DNA from 2 places in the Streptomyces sp. NPDC005799 genome. Region 2 is predicted to be linked to the other one. Evidence: riboswitches for the same ligand, from Rfam matches in the RefSeq annotation. Region 2 holds a riboswitch; the other holds the start of a gene.
The links. A riboswitch is a leader RNA that binds a small molecule or an ion and turns the genes downstream of it on or off. The one in region 2 is predicted to bind glycine.
Positions count from the first base shown of each region.

Region 1: another riboswitch for glycine. It lies ahead of gcvP (aminomethyl-transferring glycine dehydrogenase); the one in region 2 lies ahead of gcvT (glycine cleavage system aminomethyltransferase GcvT).

Region 1 is NZ_JBEXXQ010000003.1:348,235-351,796, reverse strand. It holds gene ABZ453_RS05320 (DNA polymerase IV) at 1-1,179, shown strand, start outside; gene ABZ453_RS05315 (PRC-barrel domain-containing protein) at 1,260-1,637, opposite strand; glycine riboswitch at 1,749-1,844, shown strand; gene gcvP (aminomethyl-transferring glycine dehydrogenase) at 2,021-3,562, shown strand, end outside.
Region 2 is NZ_JBEXXQ010000028.1:89,519-93,080, reverse strand. It holds gene glyA (serine hydroxymethyltransferase) at 1-1,171, opposite strand, end outside; gene gcvH (glycine cleavage system protein GcvH) at 1,186-1,563, opposite strand; gene gcvT (glycine cleavage system aminomethyltransferase GcvT) at 1,666-2,784, opposite strand; glycine riboswitch at 2,937-3,046, opposite strand; gene ABZ453_RS26625 (AAA family ATPase) at 3,224-3,562, shown strand, end outside.

The DNA of each region.
Region 1 (3,562 bases), on a different contig from region 2:
CGGCGGCTGGCGCCGAACGCCGCGTATCTGGTGCCGCGGTTCGGCTTCTACCGGGCGATCAGCGAGCAGGTCATGGGGCTGCTGCACGAGCTGTCGCCGCTGGTCGAGCCGTTGAGCCTGGACGAGGCGTTCGTGGACCTGGAGGCCGGTGAGGCGGCCTGGGACGAGGCGTCGGCCAGGCTGGTGGGGGAGAAGCTGCGCGCCGACATACGGACCGGCACGGGGCTCACCGGGTCCGTCGGGCTCGCCGCGTCCAAGATGCTCGCCAAGATCGCCTCCGAGGAGGCCAAGCCCGACGGACTGGTGCTGATCGAGCCGGGGACCGAGCGGGCGCTGCTCGGGCCGATGTCCGTGCGGACGCTGCCCGGGGTGGGGCCGGCGACGGGCGATCATCTGCGGCGGGCCGGGATCACCACGGTCGACGACATCGCGGAGGCCGGGGAGGACGAGCTGGTACGGCTGCTCGGCAAGGCGCACGGGCACGCGCTGTATGCCATGGCGCTGGCGCACGACGACCGGCCCGTGGTCGCCGAGCGGGAGGCGAAGTCGGTGTCGGTCGAGGACACCTACGACGTGGACATCCACGACCGGATCCGGGTGGGGCTGGAGGTGCAGCGGCTGGCGGACCGGTGCGTGCGAAGACTGCGTGCCGCGGGGCTGTCGGGGCGGACGATCGTACTGAAGGTGCGGCGGTACGACTTCTCCACGCTGACCCGGTCCGAGACCTTGCGGGGGCCCACGGACGATCCCGCGGTGGTGCGGGAGGCCGCGGCGCGGCTGCTGGACGCCGTGGACACGACGGGAGGCGTGCGGCTGCTGGGGGTGGGGGTGAGCGGGCTGGCCGACTACACCCAGGAGGATTTGTTCGCGCAGGCCGCCGGGGATGCGACGGGGATGGAGCATTCCGGGGACGAGGGGGTGGAGGAGCCCGTCGAGGAGCAGGTGACCGTGGTCGAGCGGCGGTGGCCGGCGGGGCATGACGTCCGGCATGGCGAGTTCGGGCACGGGTGGGTGCAGGGGAGCGGGCTGGGGCGGGTGACCGTGCGGTTCGAGACGCCGTGGTCCGGGCCCGGGAGGGTGCGGACGTTCCGGGTCGACGACCCTGAACTGGAGGCGGCCGAACCCTTGCCGTTGGTCGCGGAGAGACCCGGGGTTTCGGTGGACGGGGGTGGCGTGTGAGCTGGGGTGGAGTGTGAACTGGGGTGGAGTGTGAGGTGGTGTGTGACCTGGGCCGGTTGTGGGTGTCGGCGGGGCGCGGGTCAGGCGTCCGCGTCCTCCTGGCCCGCGAGTCTGCCGAAGTCGCGGTCCGGGAGCGAGGGGGGTGAGGCCAGGTGGAGGCCGTAGTGGTGGTAGAGCTGGAGTTCCTGCTCGGGGGAGAGGTGGCGGCCCACGCCGAAGTCGGGGGCGTCCTTGATCAGGGCCCGGTCGAAGGGGACGTGGAGGGTGCCCTCGACCAGCTCGCTGGGCTCCAGGGGGACGAAGGCGTCGCGGGAGAAGAGACCCGTGCGTATGGCCGCCCACTCCGGCACGCCGGTGGCGTCGTCGAGATAGACCTCGTCGATGGTGCCGATCTTCGTGCCGTTGCGGTCGAACGCCTTGCGGCCGATCAGGTTGCGCGGATCGATGTCGGTCTGCACGGGCCCTCCACATGGTCGCAACTCATCCGTAAGCACTACGAAAGTGCACATCGGGCGACGCGGCCACTCGAGCCGCGCTGTAGAGCGCACTGGTACTCTGTCAACGGCTGATGACCCCGCGCGGGAGAGTCCTCCGGGTGACACCGGAGGCGCCGAAGGAGCAAATCCTCCCCGGAATCTCTCAGGCTCACGTACCGCACGGACGAGGTCACTCTGGAAAGCAGGGCGGGTGTCACGGCTTCCGCCCTCACCGACGGTGAAAACCGGGAGCTTTCGGGCGACCCGGTGAAGCTCTCAGGTCGAGATGACAGAGGGGGAGGCCGTTCGGGTACCCGTGCCGTGGTGCCCCTCGAAGGTCGTGTCAGACCAGGAGGCCTCCGCAAATGACCGCCCATCGCACTCCGCTCTCCGAGCTCGAGAAGGGGATCCCCTTCGAGCAGCGCCACATCGGGCCCGACCAGGAAGCCCGGGCGAAGATGCTCGCCCACATCGGGTACGGCTCGCTGGACGAGCTGACCACCGCCGCGGTGCCGGACGTCATCAGGAACGCCGATGCCCTGGAGCTGCCGGGAGCGCGGACCGAGGCCGAGGTGCTGGCCGAGCTGCGTTCGCTGGCCGACCGCAACCAGGTGCTCGGCTCCATGATCGGGCTCGGGTACTACGGCACCTTCACCCCGCCCGTGATCCTGCGGAACGTGATGGAGAACCCCGCCTGGTACACGGCGTACACCCCGTACCAGCCCGAGATCTCCCAGGGGCGGCTCGAGGCCCTGCTCAACTTCCAGACCATGGTCGCCGACCTCACCGGACTGCCCACCTCCGGTGCCTCGCTGCTCGACGAGGGGACGGCGGCGGCCGAGGCCATGTCCCTGTCCCGCCGTATGGGGAAGAACAAGAAGGGCCTGTTCCTGGTCGACGCGGACGTGCTGCCGCAGACCATCGCCGTGATCGAGACCCGCGCCGAGCCGACGGGCGTGGAGGTCGTGGTCGCCGACCTGAGCGACGGCATCCCGGCCGAGGTCGCCGGGCGGGAGATCAACGGCGTGCTGGTCCAGTACCCCGGCGCCTCCGGTGCCGTACGCGACATCAAGGCGGTGATCGACCAGGCGCACGAACTGGGTGCCCTGGTGACCGTCGCCGCCGATCTGCTCGCCCTCACCCTGCTGAAGTCGCCCGGCGAGCTCGGGGCCGACATCGCGGTGGGGACGACCCAGCGCTTCGGTGTGCCGATGGGCTTCGGCGGGCCGCACGCGGGCTACATGGCCGTGCGCGAGAAGTTCGCGCGCAGCCTGCCCGGGCGGCTCGTGGGCGTGTCGGTGGACGCGGACGGGCACCAGGCGTACCGGCTGGCCCTGCAGACGCGTGAGCAGCACATCCGGCGGGAGAAGGCCACCAGCAACATCTGCACCGCGCAGGTGCTGCTCGCGGTCATGGCCGGGATGTACGCCGTGTACCACGGTCCCGAGGGGCTGCGGAGCATCGCCTGGCGCACGCACCGCTACGCCACGATCCTCGCCGAGGGTCTGAAGGCCGGAGGCGTCGAGGTGGTGCACGGGGCGTACTTCGACACGCTCACCGTGCGGGTCCCCGGACGGGCCGGCGAGGTCGTCGCGGACGCCCGGGACAACGGCGTCAACCTGCGCCTCGTCGACGCCGACCAGGTGTCGATCGCGTGCGACGAAACGACCGGGCGGGCCCAGCTGGCGGCCGTGTGGGCGGCCTTCGGGGTCGATGGCGACGTCGAGACGCTGGACGCGGTCGCCGGGGCGGCCCTGCCCGAGGACCGGCTGCGCCGGGACGACTTCCTCACCCACCCCGTGTTCCACCAGCACCGCTCCGAGACCGCCATGCTGCGCTACCTGCGCCGGCTGGCCGACCGGGACTACGCGCTCGACCGGGGCATGATCCCGCTGGGCTCCTGCACC
Region 2 (3,562 bases):
CGATGACGTCCGCGACCTCGGCGAAGTCCTCGGCCGTGAAGCCGCGGGTCGCCAGGGCCGGCGTACCGATCCGCAGGCCCGAGGTCACCATCGGCGGCCGCGGGTCGTTGGGGACGGCGTTGCGGTTGACCGTGATGCCGACCTCGTGGAGACGGTCCTCGGCCTGCTGTCCGTCCAGCTCGGACTCGCGCAGGTCGACGAGGATCAGGTGCACGTCCGTGCCGCCGGACAGGACGTTCACCCCGGCCTCGCGGGCGTCGGCCGCCGTCAGCCGCTCGGCGAGGATGCGCGCACCGTCCACCGTACGCCGCTGGCGCTCCCTGAACTCCTCGCTCGCCGCGACCTTGAAGGACACCGCCTTCGCCGCGATCACGTGCTCCAGCGGACCGCCCTGGAAGCCCGGGAAGACGGAGGAGTTCAGCTTCTTCGCGAAGTCCTTGCCGCGGGCGAGGATGATGCCGCCGCGCGGACCGCCGAGCGTCTTGTGCGTGGTGGAGGTGACGACGTCGGCGTACGGCACCGGGTTCGGGTGCAGCCCGGCCGCCACCAGGCCCGCGAAGTGCGCCATGTCGACCCACAGGTACGCCTCGACCTCGTCCGCGATCCGGCGGAACTCGGCGAAGTCCAGCTGCCGCGGGTACGCCGACCAGCCGGCGATGATCACCTTCGGCCGGTGCTCCTTGGCCAGCTTCTCCACCTCGGCCATGTCGACGAGTCCGGTCGCCGGGTCCACGTGGTAGGCGACCACGTCGAACTGCTTGCCGGAGAAGTTCAGCCGCATCCCGTGGGTGAGGTGGCCGCCGTGCGCGAGGTCGAGCCCGAGGATGGTGTCGCCGGGCTGGGCCAGCGCGAACAGGGCGGCCTGGTTGGCGGAGGCGCCGGAATGGGGCTGGACGTTGGCGTACTCGGCGCCGAACAGCTCCTTGAGACGGTCGATGGCGATCTGTTCGGCGACGTCGACGTGCTCGCAGCCGCCGTAGTAGCGGCGGCCCGGGTAGCCCTCCGCGTACTTGTTGGTGAGGACCGAGCCCTGCGCCTCCATGACCGCGAGCGGAGCGAAGTTCTCCGAGGCGATCATCTCGAGGGTGGACTGCTGGCGCACGAGTTCGGCGTCGACCGCGGCGGCGATCTCCGGGTCGAGCTCGTGCAGGGACGTGTTCAGGACGGTCATGCGGCCTCGACTCCTCAGCCGGCGTTCTGGGCGGTGTACTCGTCGGCGGAGAGCAGGTCCGCGGGCTCCTCGGCGACGCGTACCTTGAAGAGCCAGCCGCCCTCGAAGGGGGCCGAGTTGACCAGGGACGGGTCGTTCACCACGTCCTCGTTGATCTCGGTGACCTCACCGGTGACGGGGGAGTACAGGTCGCTGACCGACTTGGTCGACTCCAGCTCGCCGCAGGTCTCGCCCGCGGTCACGGCGGAGCCCACCTCGGGAAGCTGGGCGTAGACGACGTCACCGAGCGCGTTGGCCGCGAACTCGGTGATGCCGACCGTCGAGACGCCGTCCTCGGCGGCCGACAGCCACTCGTGCTCCTTGCTGTAGCGCAGCTGCTGGGGGTTGCTCATGGCCTGGATTCTCCTGTACGCGGGGTGATGAGGAATGCCGGGGGACTGCTGGGGACGTGGATGGGCGGCGGGACCCCGACGCGGGGCCGCCCCGCACAGTCTCTACTTCTGGCGCTTGTAGAAGGGCAGTGCCACGACCTCGTACGGCTCGTGGCTGCCTCGGATGTCCACACCGACCCCGGGCGTGCCGGGCGCCGAGTGCGCCGCGTCGACGTACGCCATCGCGATCGGCCTGCCCAGCGTGGGGGAGGGGGCGCCGGAGGTGACCTCGCCGATCACCTCGCCGCCGGCCACGACCGGGTACCCGGCGCGCGGGACGCGGCGGCCCTCGGCGATCAGGCCGACCAGGACGCGCGGCGGGTCCTCCTGGGCGCGGGCGGCCGCTTCGGCGAGCGCCTCGCGGCCCACGAAGTCGCCCTCCTTCTCGAACTTCACCACCCGGCCGAGCCCGGCGTCGAAGGGCGTCAGCTCGGTGCTGAGCTCGTGCCCGTACAGCGGCATGCCCGCCTCCAGGCGCAGGGTGTCCCGGCAGGACAGCCCGCAGGGGACCAGGCCGGCGGCCTCGCCCGCCTTGCTCAGCGCCTGCCACAGCTCGACGGCGTGCTCGGGCTTCACGAACAGCTCGAAGCCGTCCTCGCCGGTGTAGCCGGTGCGGGCGATCAGCGCGGGGACACCGGCGACCGTGCCGGGCAGGCCCGCGTAGTACTTGAGGCCGTCGAGGTCGGCGTCGGTGAGGGACTTCAGGATCCCGGGCGACTCGGGGCCCTGGACGGCGATGAGGGCGTAGGCGTCCCGGTCGTCGCGCACCTCGGCGTCGAAGCCTGCCGCGCGCTCGGTCAGCGCGTCCAGCACGACCTGGGCGTTGGAGGCGTTGGCGACGACCAGGTACTCGGTCTCGGCGAGCCGGTAGACGATCAGGTCGTCCAGGATCCCGCCGTCGGCCCGGCAGATCATGGTGTAGCGGGCGCGCCCCACGGCGACGGACGCGATGTTCCCGACCAGGGCGTGGTTCAGCAGGGCGGCGGCCTGCGCGCCGGTGACGGTGATCTCGCCCATGTGGGAGAGGTCGAAGAGGCCGGCCCGGGTGCGCACGGCCAGGTGCTCGTCGCGCTCGGAGCCGTAGCGCAGCGGCATGTCCCAGCCGGCGAAGTCGGTCATCGTCGCACCCAGCGAACGATGCAGGGCATCGAGCGCGGTACGGCGGAGTTCGGTGCTGCTCATCGGACGGTCGTCTCCCAGGGCATGACGGGACAGGGCGAGGTCATTCCTCCCCATCTGTCATCGGTACCTGAGAGGTTCGCCCTGATCACGCGAATGACCGGGCTTGCACCGTGGGTGGGGCCACCGCACGGCGGCCCGCTTTTCAGATGTGCCTCGCCCGCGCGGTAACGGGGCCTGAGAGATTCAAGGGAGGGACTTGCTCCTTCGGCGCCCCAGCGACGTAGACGTACTGGCGTACTGGGGACTCTCCCGCGCGGATTCAAACGGCCGGTATGCAGTTGGCGCGCACATCATTGCACGCCTTGTCCGCTCGCGTCAGACCGCTCTTTGTGACGGGCCTGTGGCCGGAACCGAACGGAACCGCGAGACACCGTGCATTACCTTCTCTTTACATTCAGTGGGGAGAAGCTTTCCTGACCCCGCAGGGAGGACGATCACGGTGAACAGGCCCACGGCGTACGCCACGACCTCGGCTCTCACGCTGCCCCGGCAGCCCTCGGCCCCGGCCCGCGAGCGGTGCGACGAGCTCCCGGCCTCCGTCGTCCGCGATCTGCGCGACCGCTCGGGCCGCAGTCCGCACGCCTTGCTCTTCGGGCCCCGTGACCTTGTCGTCGTCACCGGCCTGCCGGGCAGTGGCAAGTCCACGCTGATGGCCCGCGCGGTCAGGGGCGCCCGGGTCGACTCGCAGGACGCCCGCGACCGCTGGGAGCGCCGGCTGCCGGCCCTGCTGCCGTACGTGCTCTACCGCCCTCTGGTCCGCCTCGCTCACTACGCAGGT